3 regions of the Oceanobacter sp. 3_MG-2023 genome follow, and region 2 is predicted to be linked to each of the others. Evidence: predicted binding sites of a transcription regulator. Region 2 holds the regulator's gene; each other region holds the start of a gene.

The links. The regulator sigma-54, encoded in region 2, starts transcription at its own class of promoters, with help from an activator protein. The targets are predictions, from matches to a motif close to TGGCACNNNNNTTGCTNT.
Region 1: Q8W32_RS05695 (amino acid ABC transporter substrate-binding protein) is a predicted target of sigma-54. The motif match lies at 2,090-2,107, and genes of this name have one in related genera.
Region 3: rutA (pyrimidine utilization protein A) is a predicted target of sigma-54. The motif match lies at 2,451-2,468, and genes of this name have one in related genera.

Annotation. Positions count from the first base shown of each region.
Region 1 is NZ_JAUYVX010000004.1:239,103-243,386, forward strand. It holds gene Q8W32_RS05690 (amino acid ABC transporter permease) at 1-949, opposite strand, end outside; gene Q8W32_RS05695 (amino acid ABC transporter substrate-binding protein) at 1,017-2,030, opposite strand; gene Q8W32_RS05700 (thioredoxin family protein) at 2,393-2,821, shown strand; gene Q8W32_RS05705 (cytochrome c biogenesis CcdA family protein) at 2,824-3,528, shown strand; gene Q8W32_RS05710 (sulfotransferase family 2 domain-containing protein) at 3,936-4,284, shown strand, end outside.
Region 2 is NZ_JAUYVX010000005.1:147,924-152,207, reverse strand. It holds gene ptsN (PTS IIA-like nitrogen regulatory protein PtsN) at 20-478, opposite strand; gene hpf (ribosome hibernation-promoting factor, HPF/YfiA family) at 482-784, opposite strand; gene Q8W32_RS06495 (RNA polymerase factor sigma-54) at 835-2,325, opposite strand; gene lptB (LPS export ABC transporter ATP-binding protein) at 2,454-3,179, opposite strand; gene lptA (lipopolysaccharide transport periplasmic protein LptA) at 3,176-3,712, opposite strand; gene lptC (LPS export ABC transporter periplasmic protein LptC) at 3,702-4,265, opposite strand; gene Q8W32_RS06475 (KpsF/GutQ family sugar-phosphate isomerase) at 4,265-4,284, opposite strand, start outside.
Region 3 is NZ_JAUYVX010000016.1:67,407-71,690, reverse strand. It holds gene Q8W32_RS14595 (isopenicillin N synthase family oxygenase) at 1-970, opposite strand, end outside; gene rutR (HTH-type transcriptional regulator RutR) at 1,570-2,265, opposite strand; gene rutA (pyrimidine utilization protein A) at 2,547-3,638, shown strand; gene rutB (pyrimidine utilization protein B) at 3,635-4,284, shown strand, end outside.

The DNA.
Region 1 (4,284 bases), on a different contig from region 2:
GTGGTACAACGATCAACTTCATGATCTGGCTGTCTTTCAGGCCGATACTGCGTGCGGCTTCGGTCTGGCCATGAGGCACGGCCTGGATTCCGGCGCGCACGGCTTCGGCAATAAAGGCACCGGTATAGATACTCAGGGCAACCGCCAGCGCCATCAGTTCGGGGATAACGGTGATGCCACCACGGAAGTTGAAGCCTTTTAATTGCGGGTAATCCAGCGTGAAAGGAATACCGGACAACAGGGTTGCCAGTAGTGGCAAACCGATCAGCAAGGCCAGTGACAGACGTAAGACCGGCAGTTGTACACCTTCCAGTTCCTGTTTGCGTTTGGCCCAGCGGTACAGGGCAAAAACACCGATGATGGCCGCAACGATCGAGCCGTACACCAGACCGGCACCGGGTTCGCTAATCAGCTTGGGCAAATACAGCCCGCGGATATTCAGGAATAAAGCGTCTCCAAGGCTGTAACTGTTACGGGCGCTGGGTAACGCCGCCAGGACAGCGAAGTACCAAAAGAAAATTTGCAGCAGCAGAGGGATGTTGCGGAATATTTCGACGTACACCACTGACAGGCGCTGTACCAGCCAGTTGCTGGAAAAATAGGCAACACCCATCAAAAAGCCAATGATGGTGGACAGCACAATACCAATGGCACCGACCAGTATGGTGTTGAGCAAGCCAACAATAAACGTATCGAAGTAGGTATGGGTGGCGTCGTAATCCACCAGGGTCATCAGAATGTCGAAGCCGGCCGTGGTGCTGAGGAAATCAAAGCCGGTCTGAATACCCCGGGATTCCATATTGGCGAGGGTATTGCTGATGATCAGAAATACAAGATATCCGATCCCGATTACCAGGAGCAGCTGGTAAAACAAGGCACGGAAACGGGGGTTATTATAAAACGCGGGAGCCGAGCCCGCAGGCTGGGTAGGGCGCGTACCGTTGGTCATAGGTCTCTCTCTGTATCCGGTAAAACGCATTCACCCGCCAAAAGGCGGGTGAATGTCATCGTGGCGATCAGCGGATCGGGTTGGAATACATAATGCCGCCCTTGTTCCACTGGGCGTTGAGGCCGCGGGCAATTTTCAGTGGTGAGCCAGAGCCGACGTTACGCTCGAAGACTTCACTGTAGTTACCTACTTGAGAGACGATGTTATAGGCCCACTTGGCGTCAAGGCCCAGTTTGGAGCCTGCGTCGCCGGTGTTACCCAACAGACGTTGTTGTTCCGGTGTACCGGACTTGGCCAGTTTGGATGCCGTGCTGCTGGTGACATTGAGGAATTCAGCTTCAATCAAGGCAGCCAGTGACCATTTCACAACGTTGAACCAGGCGTCGTCACCCTGACGTACTACGGGTCCGAGAGGTTCTTTGGAGATGACTTCTGGCAATACCATGGCGCTTGATGGCTTTTTCAGGCCAATACGCAGGGCATACAGCTGGGATTGGTCGGAAGTCAGTACGTCACAGCGGCCACTTTCAAAACCGGAACGGGTCTGGTCGGAGGTATCAAAGGTGATCGCGGTGTATTTCATGCCGTGGGCGCGGAAATAATCCGCCAGGTTCAGTTCGGTAGTTGTACCGGCCTGAATACAAACCGCAGCACCGTCAAGGTCGTTCACGCTGCTGACACCGAGGCTTTTCGAAACCATAAAGCCCTGGCCATCGTAGTAGTTGACACCGGCAAAGTTCAGGCCCAGTGATACGTCACGGGTCAGGGTCCAGGTGGTGTTACGGGACAGCATATCGACTTCGCCAGATTGCAGCGCGGTAAAACGCTCCTTGGCGGTCAGTGGCTTGTACTGAACCTTGTCAGAGTCACCCAGTACGGCAGCAGCAACGGCGCGACAGACATCAACGTCGATACCGCTCCACTTGCCTTTTTCATCTTTTTGAGAGAAACCGGCCAGTCCAGTGCTGACACCACAGGATACGGAACCTCGTTTCTGTACATCTTCCAGCGTTCCGGCTTGTGCTGTCATAGAAAGACCGAGTACGAGGCCTGTTGCAGCCATCGTCACTTGTTTCAACATAGTGTGCTCCCTGTGTGAGTAGTATCGAGTAATAAAAGCGTTTGCTTGCTTCGCTCTGTTATTCAATAAAAGTGCCAATAAGTTACTGTTGCTCAAATAATGCACTGAAATCGTTCATGACCCCTTGTGATCAGCATCGTGGCTAGGTCGGCAAAATACAATGGGCAATACAAGACGCAGTTCTGACATTTTTATCCAGAACTGTACTGGCTGTGCATTAATTCTGGGCGATCGGGATTGTTTTTTGCCCTGTTTTGGAGCGATTTTTTTGTGGGGTTTTTGCGTTGAAGCAGGAATTACCTGTAAGAAAACAGTCTGATAAACGACTGTAAAGTAAATTCCCTGACTACAAGAGTATGTTTATGTCCCGTTCTGTTAACTTCCTGCGCTCGACGACGAGCCGGAATAACTGGCTATTGATGGCTTGTCTGGCATTTTTTTCCCATTGGGCCACCGCCGCCGAAGGCCTGTTTGAACCCTTCACACAAGAGCGGTTTGAGGCACTGGTCGAGCAGCAAGCCCCGGTGCTGGTTGATATTCATGCGGTGTGGTGTCCGACCTGCAAGTTGCAGGGCGAAGTACTGTCTGCCTTCCAGAAAGAGCATGCCCAGTGTGATCTGACCATTTTACAGGTCGACTTTGATGATCAAAAAGAATGGGTGCGTCATTTCAAGGCACCACGGCAGTCCACTTTTGTGTTGTATACCGGCGGTGAACGTAGCTGGTTCAGTGTCGCTGAAACACGGCAAAATGTGATCACAGATGCCTTGAAACAACGGATCGGTTGCTGATCATGCTGGAGTTTTCGTCGATTCCGCTGGCATTTGTTGCCGGTATGCTCAGCATTCTTTCTCCTTGTGTCTGGCCACTATTGCCGATGACTGTCGGGGTTGCCCGTGCCAATGGCAAGATGGGCGTGCTGGCGATGGGAGCCGGGCTCAGTCTGGCTTTCGCGATTGCCGGTTCGCTGCTGACCTTTGTATTGGTCAGTCTGGGTCTGGACCCGGAACTGTTCCGTTACTTCTCGGCGGCACTGTTGATTGTGATGGGGCTGATTCTGGTGATCCGGCCGTTGGCGGATGCGCTGACCCTGCGTTTGTCGATGTGGATGTCGCGACGCAATATCAACAGCGCCAAACTCGACTGGATGGGGCCATTTGGCACCGGTTTGTTAACCGGTATTGTCTGGTTGCCCTGTGTGGGGCCAACGTTGGGAGCGGCGATTGCACTGGCGTCGGTAGGGCAGGATCTGGCATTGGCCTTTGTGATTATGCTGGCCTTTGGTTTGGGAACCGCAGCGGTAATGATCGTTGCAGGGCTGACCTCATCGGCGGCATTACGACGGTTGAATAACCGGATGATTTCCGGTGGTCGTGCTGGCAAATACCTGTTGGGCAGCATGATGCTGTTGCTGGGTCTGGCGGTGCTGTTGGGGATCGACAAACTGGCAGAGCGCTGGGCGGTGGGCTGGTTGCCGACCTGGATGGTCAGTTTCTGAAGATGGACACCCACTTGAATGCACTTGAATTGATGGACTAATGCTGAAGGTGGATGCTGAAGGTGGACACCCACTAACGCTCTTGAATGGATACCCATTGGAAGGATGAAATATAGGTATCTGTTTAATAGTGGGTGTCCGGCTTATTTTTGTCCGGCTTATTCGTCCGGATTGATCGCTTGTTTATTCATGAAAATCCCAGAAATTACTGCTGAATCTTACAAATAAAATGTTGGATGGCAATTAAAGAATAGAACCAATAACCACAAGTTGAAATAGATTTTATCGGATTTATTTCGTTCGTCTGGCTCTATTGTAAAAAGATGGCTTGATTATCATGAATGTATTATGTAAATTCTTGTGATTTTATTTTAAAATAAATTACTCGAACCAGAATCAGGATTATTATGTCATTGTTTAAATACTCATCTGGAAGTCAGCTATCCCTGCCGAAAAATGATCAACACCAGTTTGCGATGCAACATGCAATGACGTTGTTTCATGCTAATGCTATTTATAGTTTTATACCTAAAAATGGCTGTTCAACTATGCGTCTATCTGTTGCTGTCGCTAATGGTTGTATTGATGGAATAGAGCAAGGCCATTGGATACATAATAATAATGGTACATTTATGCCTTCTTTGGCAGAAGCAGTGCGAGCCAACTATAAATTTGTTGTTTTACGTTGCCCGTTCAGGCGCCTGGCAAGCGTTTTTCTTGATAAATTTGTTGCGAAAGAGATAAATGCCTGGATGT
Region 2 (4,284 bases):
GGTCTCCGTATTGGTCTGGTTAGTGGTTGGCCAACGCTCGTTGGTACAGTTCCTGATCGCTGCTGGCACTACGCAATTGCTGACGGTAATCATTCTGACTGAAATTTTGCGCCAGTGTGGCGAGAATTTGCAGATGATCGTCCGTTGCTTCTTCAGGGACTAATAAAGCAAATACGAGGTCAACCGGTTGATGGTCAATGGCATCAAAATCGATGGCCTCTTGCAAGTGAAGTAACACGCCGACGGCTTGTTCGCATTGCCGTAAACGACAATGGGGGATTGCGATGCCTTCACCAATGCCAGTACTGCCCAGACGTTCACGTCCAAGCAGGCGTTCAAACACTTCGTCCGAACTGCTGCCGTCAACTTTTTCGGCAATCAGTCCGGCAAGAAACTCCAGCAATTTTTTTTTGCTGGTAATGGCGACGTCGGTACGGGTGCATTCTGGCAGTAGAATATCGGCAATCGCAATGCTCATAGGTCAACCTTGCCCGTGCTGTCGGGCAATCAGTTTTTCTTTGTGTTTCAGGAGTTGACGGTCCAGTTTGTCGGCCAGCAGATCAATGGCGGCATACATATCGTCGTGAGTTGAGGTGGCGTGAAAGTCAGCACCACTGGCATGCAGGGTGGCTTCTGCCTGTTGTCGGCCTTTTTCCAGGGTCAGTGTGATCTGGCCAGAAGTAATCGGGTCGACATGACGCTCAAGACGAACCAGTTTTTCCTTGACGTATGCTTCCATGGCTTCGGTCACTTCAACATGGTGTCCACTGATATTGATGCTCATAAACGGCTCCTTATCGCTCGCTTGTATCGAACAGAGATCGACGCTATCGGTCAGATCAATTGTTTCCGCTCATTGGAAGGCGGAATCATCATGGCTTCACGGTATTTGGCCACCGTGCGGCGTGCAACCTGAATGCCCTTGTCGCCCAGCACAATGGCAATTTTGTTATCACTCAGGGGTTTACGCGGATTTTCTTCGCTGATCAGTTTTTTGATCATGGCGCGAATGGCGGTGGATGAACATTCGCCACCGGCGTCAGTACTGACGTGGCTGGAGAAGAAATACTTCAGCTCGAAAATACCACGAGGTGTGTGCATGAATTTTTGCGTGGTGACCCGTGAAATGGTTGATTCATGCATACCAACGGCATCGGCAATATCATGCAATACCAGAGGTTTCATGGCTTCTTCGCCCTGTTCAAAGAAGTCGATTTGGTACTCGACAATTTTGGTGGCGACTTTCAGCAGGGTTTCGTTGCGGCTTTGCAGGCTTTTGATAAACCAGCGCGCTTCTTGCAAATGGTCTTTGAGGAAGGCGTTGTCGGCACTGCTGTCGGAACGTCGCACCAGTGAGGCGTAGTCGGAGTTGACACGCAGCTTGGGGGCGATATCCGGGTTAAGCTCAACACGCCATTCATCACGGATATTACGAACAATCACGTCCGGTACGACGTATTCTGACTGCTCGGAGCTGATATCAGCGCCCGGCTTGGGGTTGAGTTCTTTAACCAGACGCAGGACGGCTTTGAGGTCTTCTTCCTTGAGCCGGGTTTTGCGCATCAGGGTGGGGTAATCTTTACTGCCCAGCAGGGCGATGTAGTCGCCGATCACCAATTTGGCTTCTGCCAGCCAGGGTGTTTCGGCAGGTAGCTGGTTGAGCTGAAGAATCAGGCATTCACGCAGGTCGCGGGCAAAAACACCGGCGGGGTCAAACTGTTGCAAGCGTTTGAGGACGGCCTGGATTTCATCTTCTTCAACACCCAGTTCCGGGTCAATTGAACCGAGTATGTCGTCGATGGTGGTGTGCAGATAGCCATCGTCATCAACCCCGTCGATCAGCATGGTGGCGATCTCGCGATCGGTGTCACTCATGGGAGTCAGGTTCAGCTGCCATTCAAGATGATCTTGCAGGTCGTCTGTGGTGGCATGACGGGAGTCATAATCAAAGTCGTCATCGCCAACCGGGCCAGAGCCTGAGGAAACCCCGGCCGTGGTCTGGAACGTATCATCCCAGTTGCTATCGACTGGCAGATCATCTGGCATCTTGTCATCAGACCATTGCTCACCCAGTTCCTGGGTGTCGGCATCGGTCGTGGCCGCTGTTGCGGTGACTTCCCTTTCCTGATCTGCATTGGTTTGCTGTGCATCCGGGAAGTCGTCGTGCTCGGACTCTTCGAATTCCAGCATGGGGTTGGAGTCCAGGGCTTCCTGGATTTCCTGTTGCAGATCGAGGGTAGACAATTGCAGCAGTCGAATTGCCTGTTGCAGCTGAGGGGTCATGGTCAGCTGCTGACCCATTTTTAACTGAAGCGATGCTTTCATACAGCGTTATTATTCATCGGTTGTCGGCATGGTCTGTGCATTATACGCCAGCCTGTGAGACAGGGAATGCTTTTCATGGTGGCGAATGAAACAGCGCTGGGCATCATAGCCCTGCAAGCCGATAAGATTCAAAGATGGAAGTCATGACCAAGGTAGATAGCCCGAACCTGTTCGTTGGCGAGTACATCATCAGCGCTGCCTTCGGCAATTATGTGTCCACCGCCTACGATATAGGCTTTTTCACAAATTGCGAGAGTTTCGCGGACGTTGTGGTCAGTAATCAGTACGCCGATGCCACGTGCCTTGAGTTGACGAATGATATCCATAATGTCAGCGACCGAGATCGGATCAACACCGGCAAAGGGTTCATCCAGCAAAATAAAGGAGGGTTCGGCGGCCAGGGCGCGGGCTATTTCGACCCGTCGTCGCTCGCCACCAGACAGGGCCATGCCGAGGCTGGTACGAATGTGCTGAATGTGAAATTCATCCAGTAGCTGTTCCAGCTGTTGCTGACGTTGGGGTTTGTTCAGGTCTGACCGGGTTTCCATGATGGCCATGATATTGTCTTCGACGCTGAGTTTGCGGAAGATCGACGCTTCTTGTGGCAAATAGCCAATGCCTTTCTGGGCGCGGCCGTGCATGGGCAGATGGCTGATATCGTCATCATCGATACTGACACGCCCCTTGTCGGCTTGTACCAAGTTGACAATCATATAGAAACAAGTGGTTTTACCTGCGCCGTTAGGGCCCAGCAAGCCGACAATTTGTCCGCTGCTGACCGCCAGGGAAACGTCCTTGACGACTTCGCGGCCGTTATAGCTTTTGGCCAGATGTTCAGCCTTGAGCGTTTTCATGGTTGTACGTCCGTGTTGGGCTGGGGTTGGATAATCACTTGAATACGCTGGTTGTCGTCAGCGCCGCCAGTGCCACTGCCGGATGTTTCTGCGCCACTGGCTGAGACGGTTTCCTGTTCAATGTCATAACGGATCAATTCGCCACTGAAGAGGTTGTTTTCCTGACGCAAGGCGGCGTCTCCCTTGAAGGCAATTTCCTTGCGGTCGGCGTAAAAATCAATACGTTTGGCCGTTGCTCTGGTGATCGGTTTGTCGCTGCTGACCTGTTGCTGGTAGCGAGCCGGTTGACCTTCGGCAATCGCTTGTTTGAGCGCCTTGCCATCCAGTATCAGTGTCAGACGATCGGACTCGATGGTCAGTGTGCCTTGCTTTAGTACGACATCGCCTTCGTAGACGACCATACCAGTCTTGCGATCGAGTTCGGCGCGGTCGGATTCGATGATCATTTCTTGTTGCCAGTCTTCAGGCAAAGCCTCGACCGTGGTCGCCAAGACACTGCCAAAGAACAGCAGGGCGGTCAGTTTATTGTACATACCGGGTACTCACGTGTGCTTGAAGGTCGAGATGTTGGCGTTTGATATCCAGCGTCATACCTGTTGCATGGGTGATGTTATTGCCATGACGAATGATGACAGGTTCAGAGGTTGAAGCGGTGGCTGATGCGGGCTGGTAAAGCAACAGGCTGGTGGTGATGCTGAATGTATCAGCATTTTCTGCTGCCGTGGCCAGAGAGCGTACTTCCACCTGCTGGCTGAGTTCAACCTGGCTGTCGGTATCCATAATGCGGCCTGATTGAGCGCTGACTTGCCAGTGTTGCTGCGGGTCTGTTTGTGTCGTAATCACCGGGTTTTCCAGCCGGGTTTCCGATAATGACGGAATATGGCGAGAGCCATCGGCCGATAACATCTGTTGTAGCTGGCCATCCGCATCGTAACGACGGTGTTGTAATTGTTTGCCGTAATAATCCGGTTCAAGACTGGTCACCGGCGTTGCTGCCGTGACCAGCTCAGTGGTATAGCGCTCTACCGCCAGCAAGGCGAGGCCAACGGCCACTGCCAAGACCAGCAGCACATAGCGCTTGCGCATCAGATAACTCCAGCACGCA
Region 3 (4,284 bases), on a different contig from region 2:
CGAATTTGGATTGCAGATGGTCGCCGGAGCTAACCGGGGCGTAGCGAGGTTCTTCGCCTTCTGGCACACAGCTGGGCAAGCATTCCACCATGACGTCGTAGTTCGGCTGGTGGAAGAACACCAGTGACTGGCGTTGCTGGTCGCCGTCGACGTCTTCCGGAGGATTCACCACCCGGTGCAGGGTTGAGATCCATTGGTCGTTGGTCCACTGCATCATCAGGTCGCCAATGTTGACGACAAAACCGTCTTCCACATAAGGCACATCGACCCATTCGCCTTCGCGGTTGCAAACTTGCAGACCACCCTGGGCGCTGTCGGGTTTGACGATGGTGAGGCTGCCATAATCGGAGTGAGCACCGGCCCGTAACTGACCTTCTTCGATGCCTTCTTTCAGATGCGGATAACGCAGGCTGCGGAACATACTGATGTGCTTGTCGATCTTGTCGTCGAAAAAGGTCTCTGGCATTTCCAGCGACAGGGCAAAAATACGCATCACGCTGCGGGCCAGGTCGCCCATGGCAGCAAAATATTCCGCGTACGCTTCCTCAAATCCAGGCAGCGTTGTCGGCCAGACATTGGGGGCAAAATGCGGCCCGGCCATGGCTTCGGAGTAATAAGGTTCATCCGGCACATTCAATGGCCCGATGGAGAAGGATTCTTTCAGGTCGCCCGGAGCGGCTTCTTCCATGGAGTACGACAGGCTCTCTTCTGCTACCGCGCTGTAGCCGCGCACCATGTCGGGACGGGGACGGTTGGCTTTGCGTTTTTCTTCCATGGGCAGGTCGAAGAAGCGGCTGGTCAGTTTGCTGACCCGCTCGATCAGCTCTGCAGGGATCTGGTGTTGGGTAATGACCAGGAAACCAATATCCCGGCAAGCCTGATTCACGGCCTTGGCCACGCTGGCCTTGCCTTCGGCCGTGCCATCAAAATAAGGGCCAAGATCGATGATAGGAACATATTGAAGCGTCATACGATTGCATCCTCCGACTGAAATTCAGGTACTGATTTGATCAGTTACCTGATCTGAAGAATCCGCAGGCGATACCAATCGCCCACCGTTTCCGAACAAAGAAACAAAAGCAGCAACTATGCCAATAAGAAATTTATGTTAGATAACAATGATTTATGTCTTTTTTGATACTTAGTTTTTATCAAATGGTCTGAATTAGAGCACTCGGTTTGTGCGGGAGGCCCGAAAACAGGGCGAGATAATCGTGACTTTGGCAGGAGTTCAGAAGATCGGGATAAATAACCCTTTAAAAATAAAGGTTAATGGGTAAAAAACAGCCAGTGGGAATAATAGAAAGGCATTGTGACACCGGTATTATGGGCATGGATGCCTTGGAATTGGCAGCACAAACGGCCATGAAAATAACCAGCAAGACACAGTTGCCACTTTGATCCATATCATTGATTTATAAAAAGTTATCTATTAGGCAACAAGGAAAAACAGCCAAGGCAGGAGCGCAGTGACAGCATGCTGTCTGACCCATACGGGTTTTGGGTCAGACTCTGCACCGTGATTGGACAGGGCAAGGATAAAAGGAGACAGCGGGATCTTGTCTGGTCTCAGGGGCGTGGACAGATCCCTTGCAGCACCAGCATTTTGAGATTGGCGAGGGTTTCCGCAAAAAAGTCGGGATCATCCAGGGTGTGACCCGCCACGGCTTCTACCTGTACGCGGAAGTCGGCGTAATGCTGTGTGGTTGCCCACAGGGAAAAAATCAGATGATGCGGTTCTATCGGGGCCAGTTTGCCCGCTTCTATCCAGGCATTAATCACCGCGACCCGGGATTCGACGGTGTCCCTCAGGGAAGAACTCAGCTCATTCAGCAATAGAGGGGCACCTTGAATCATTTCCAGACAAAACAGGCGGGACTCTGCCGGATGATCCCGTGACAGCTCCAGCTTGACCTGAAGATAGGCGCCAATGGCTTCTACCGGGTCCTGTTCGATGTGGAACTCCTGCAAGGGCCGCAACCAGATATCCATCAACTGACGTAATACATTCAGGTACAGGTCTTCTTTGGAGGCGAAGTAATACAGTAGGTTGGTTTTGGATACATCGGCCTGGCTGGCCACTTTATCGAGGCTGGTACCGTGCAGGCCATAGCGTGAAAACACATCCAGGGCAGCGTCCATAATAGCGGCTCGTTTGGTTTCCATCAGGCGTTTGCGCCTGCTCAAGGTTGCTTCACTCGGGACCCGGCTACGGGCTTTCGGCTTCTTTGCGGGCGTTGCCGTCCGCTGTATCTGCTTGTTCACTCTGCTTACCGTTTGTTCCTTGGTTGCCGCATTCTACCCCATTGTGCTGCCTGCAGCTCAAGCGCTTGATTTGTGCCCCAATTCGGACCGGAGCGCACAAACCAAGTGCTCTAAATCAGACTATTTGGTCTGAACTAAAACACAAAAAATAACTAAGTAATTGATATATATCAACAATATCAAAATGGCACACTTGATGCTTTGGTCTTATTACAGCCAAGCCGCAAAGCAACATAACAGGCGCCAAGGCAAATCTATTACCAAACCCTGAGGGCAGAGCAATGAATGTAGGCATCTTCATACCTATCGGCAACAACGGTTGGCTGATCTCCAAGAACGCTCCGCAGTACATGCCAACGTTTGACCTGAATAAGACCATCGTCCAGCGCGCCGAGCATTATGGCTTTGAATTTGCTCTGTCGATGATCAAGTTGCGCGGCTTCGGTGGCGAGACCGAATTCTGGGAACACAACATGGAATCGTTCACGCTGATGGCCGGTCTGGCTGCCGTCACCGACAAGATCCAGCTGTTTGCTACCGCCGCAACCCTGACCATTCCGCCAGCCATTGTGGCACGTATGGCATCAACGATTGATTCCATTTCCCACGGCCGCTTTGGCGTTAACCTGGTTACTGGCTGGCAGAAGCCGGAGTACTCGCAAATGGGGTTGTGGCCTGGTGATGAGTTCTTCGCCAATCGTTACGACTACCTCAGTGAATACGCCACGGTATTGCGCGACCTGTGGACAACCGGCACGTGCGATATGAAAGGCGAGTACTTCCAGATGGACGACTGCCGCGTCAGCCCCAAACCCCAGGCCGACATGAAAATTATCTGCGCTGGCCAGAGTGAAGCGGGAATGGCCTTTACCGCCAAATACGCCGACTACAACTTCTGTTTTGGTAAAGGGGTCAACACGCCAAAAGCCTTTGCTCCAACGGTTGAGCGACTGGAAAAAGCCACCGCCGACAGTGGCCGGGATGTGACCTCCGTAGCGCTGTTTATGGTGATTGCTGCGGATACCGACGACGAAGCCCGCGCCCGTTGGGAATCCTATAAAGACGGTGTCGACGAAGAAGCCGTTGCCTGGCTTGGTCAGCAAGGGGCCGCCGATACCAAATCCAAAGGCGATACCAATATTCGCCAGATGGCCGACCCGACGTCTGCGGTCAATATCAATATGGGCACGCTGGTGGGTTCGTTTGCAACCGTCGCCGGCATGCTCGATGAAATTGCTGAAATCCCCGCCACCAGTGGTGTGATGCTGACGTTTGATGATTTTGTTCAGGGCATCGAAGATTTTGGCCAGAAGATTCAGCCATTAATGAAAAGCCGCAAACACGTTGTGGATATGTTGGAGAATGCGTCATGAGCAGTATTGATAATCCGGTTGTGGGTTATACCCCCGACCAGCAAGGTGATGTCAGCATGGTGCTGCCCGCCAGCCCGGAATCGTTGGCATTCAATGTCAAAGAAACGGCGCTGATTGTGGTCGATATGCAGAACGCCTATTCCACCAAGGGCGGTTATCTCGACCTGGCCGGTTTTGATGTGTCGACCACCGGGCCGGTGATTGAATCCATCACCAAAGCCATCAAGGCCGCTCGTGCGGCGGGTGTGCAAGTGGTGTTCTTCCAGAACGGCTGGGATGCGGAATACACCGAAGCCGGCGGCCCTGGCTCGCCTAACTGGCACAAGTCCAACGCTCTGAAAGCGATCCGCAAGAACCCGGAACTGATGGGCACGTTGCTGGCCAAGGGCACCTGGGATTACGATCTGGTGGATGAACTCAAGCCTCTGCCCGGCGATCTGGTGATCCCCAAACCACGTTACAGCGGCTTCTTTAATACCGCTCTCGACAGCATGTTGCGCAGCCGCGGCATCCGTAATCTGGTGTTTACCGGGATCGCCACCAATGTCTGCGTGGAATCAACCCTGCGCGACGGCTTTTTCCTCGAATACTTTGGCGTTGTACTGGCCGATGCCACCCATCAGGCCGGGCCGGACTACGTCCAGCA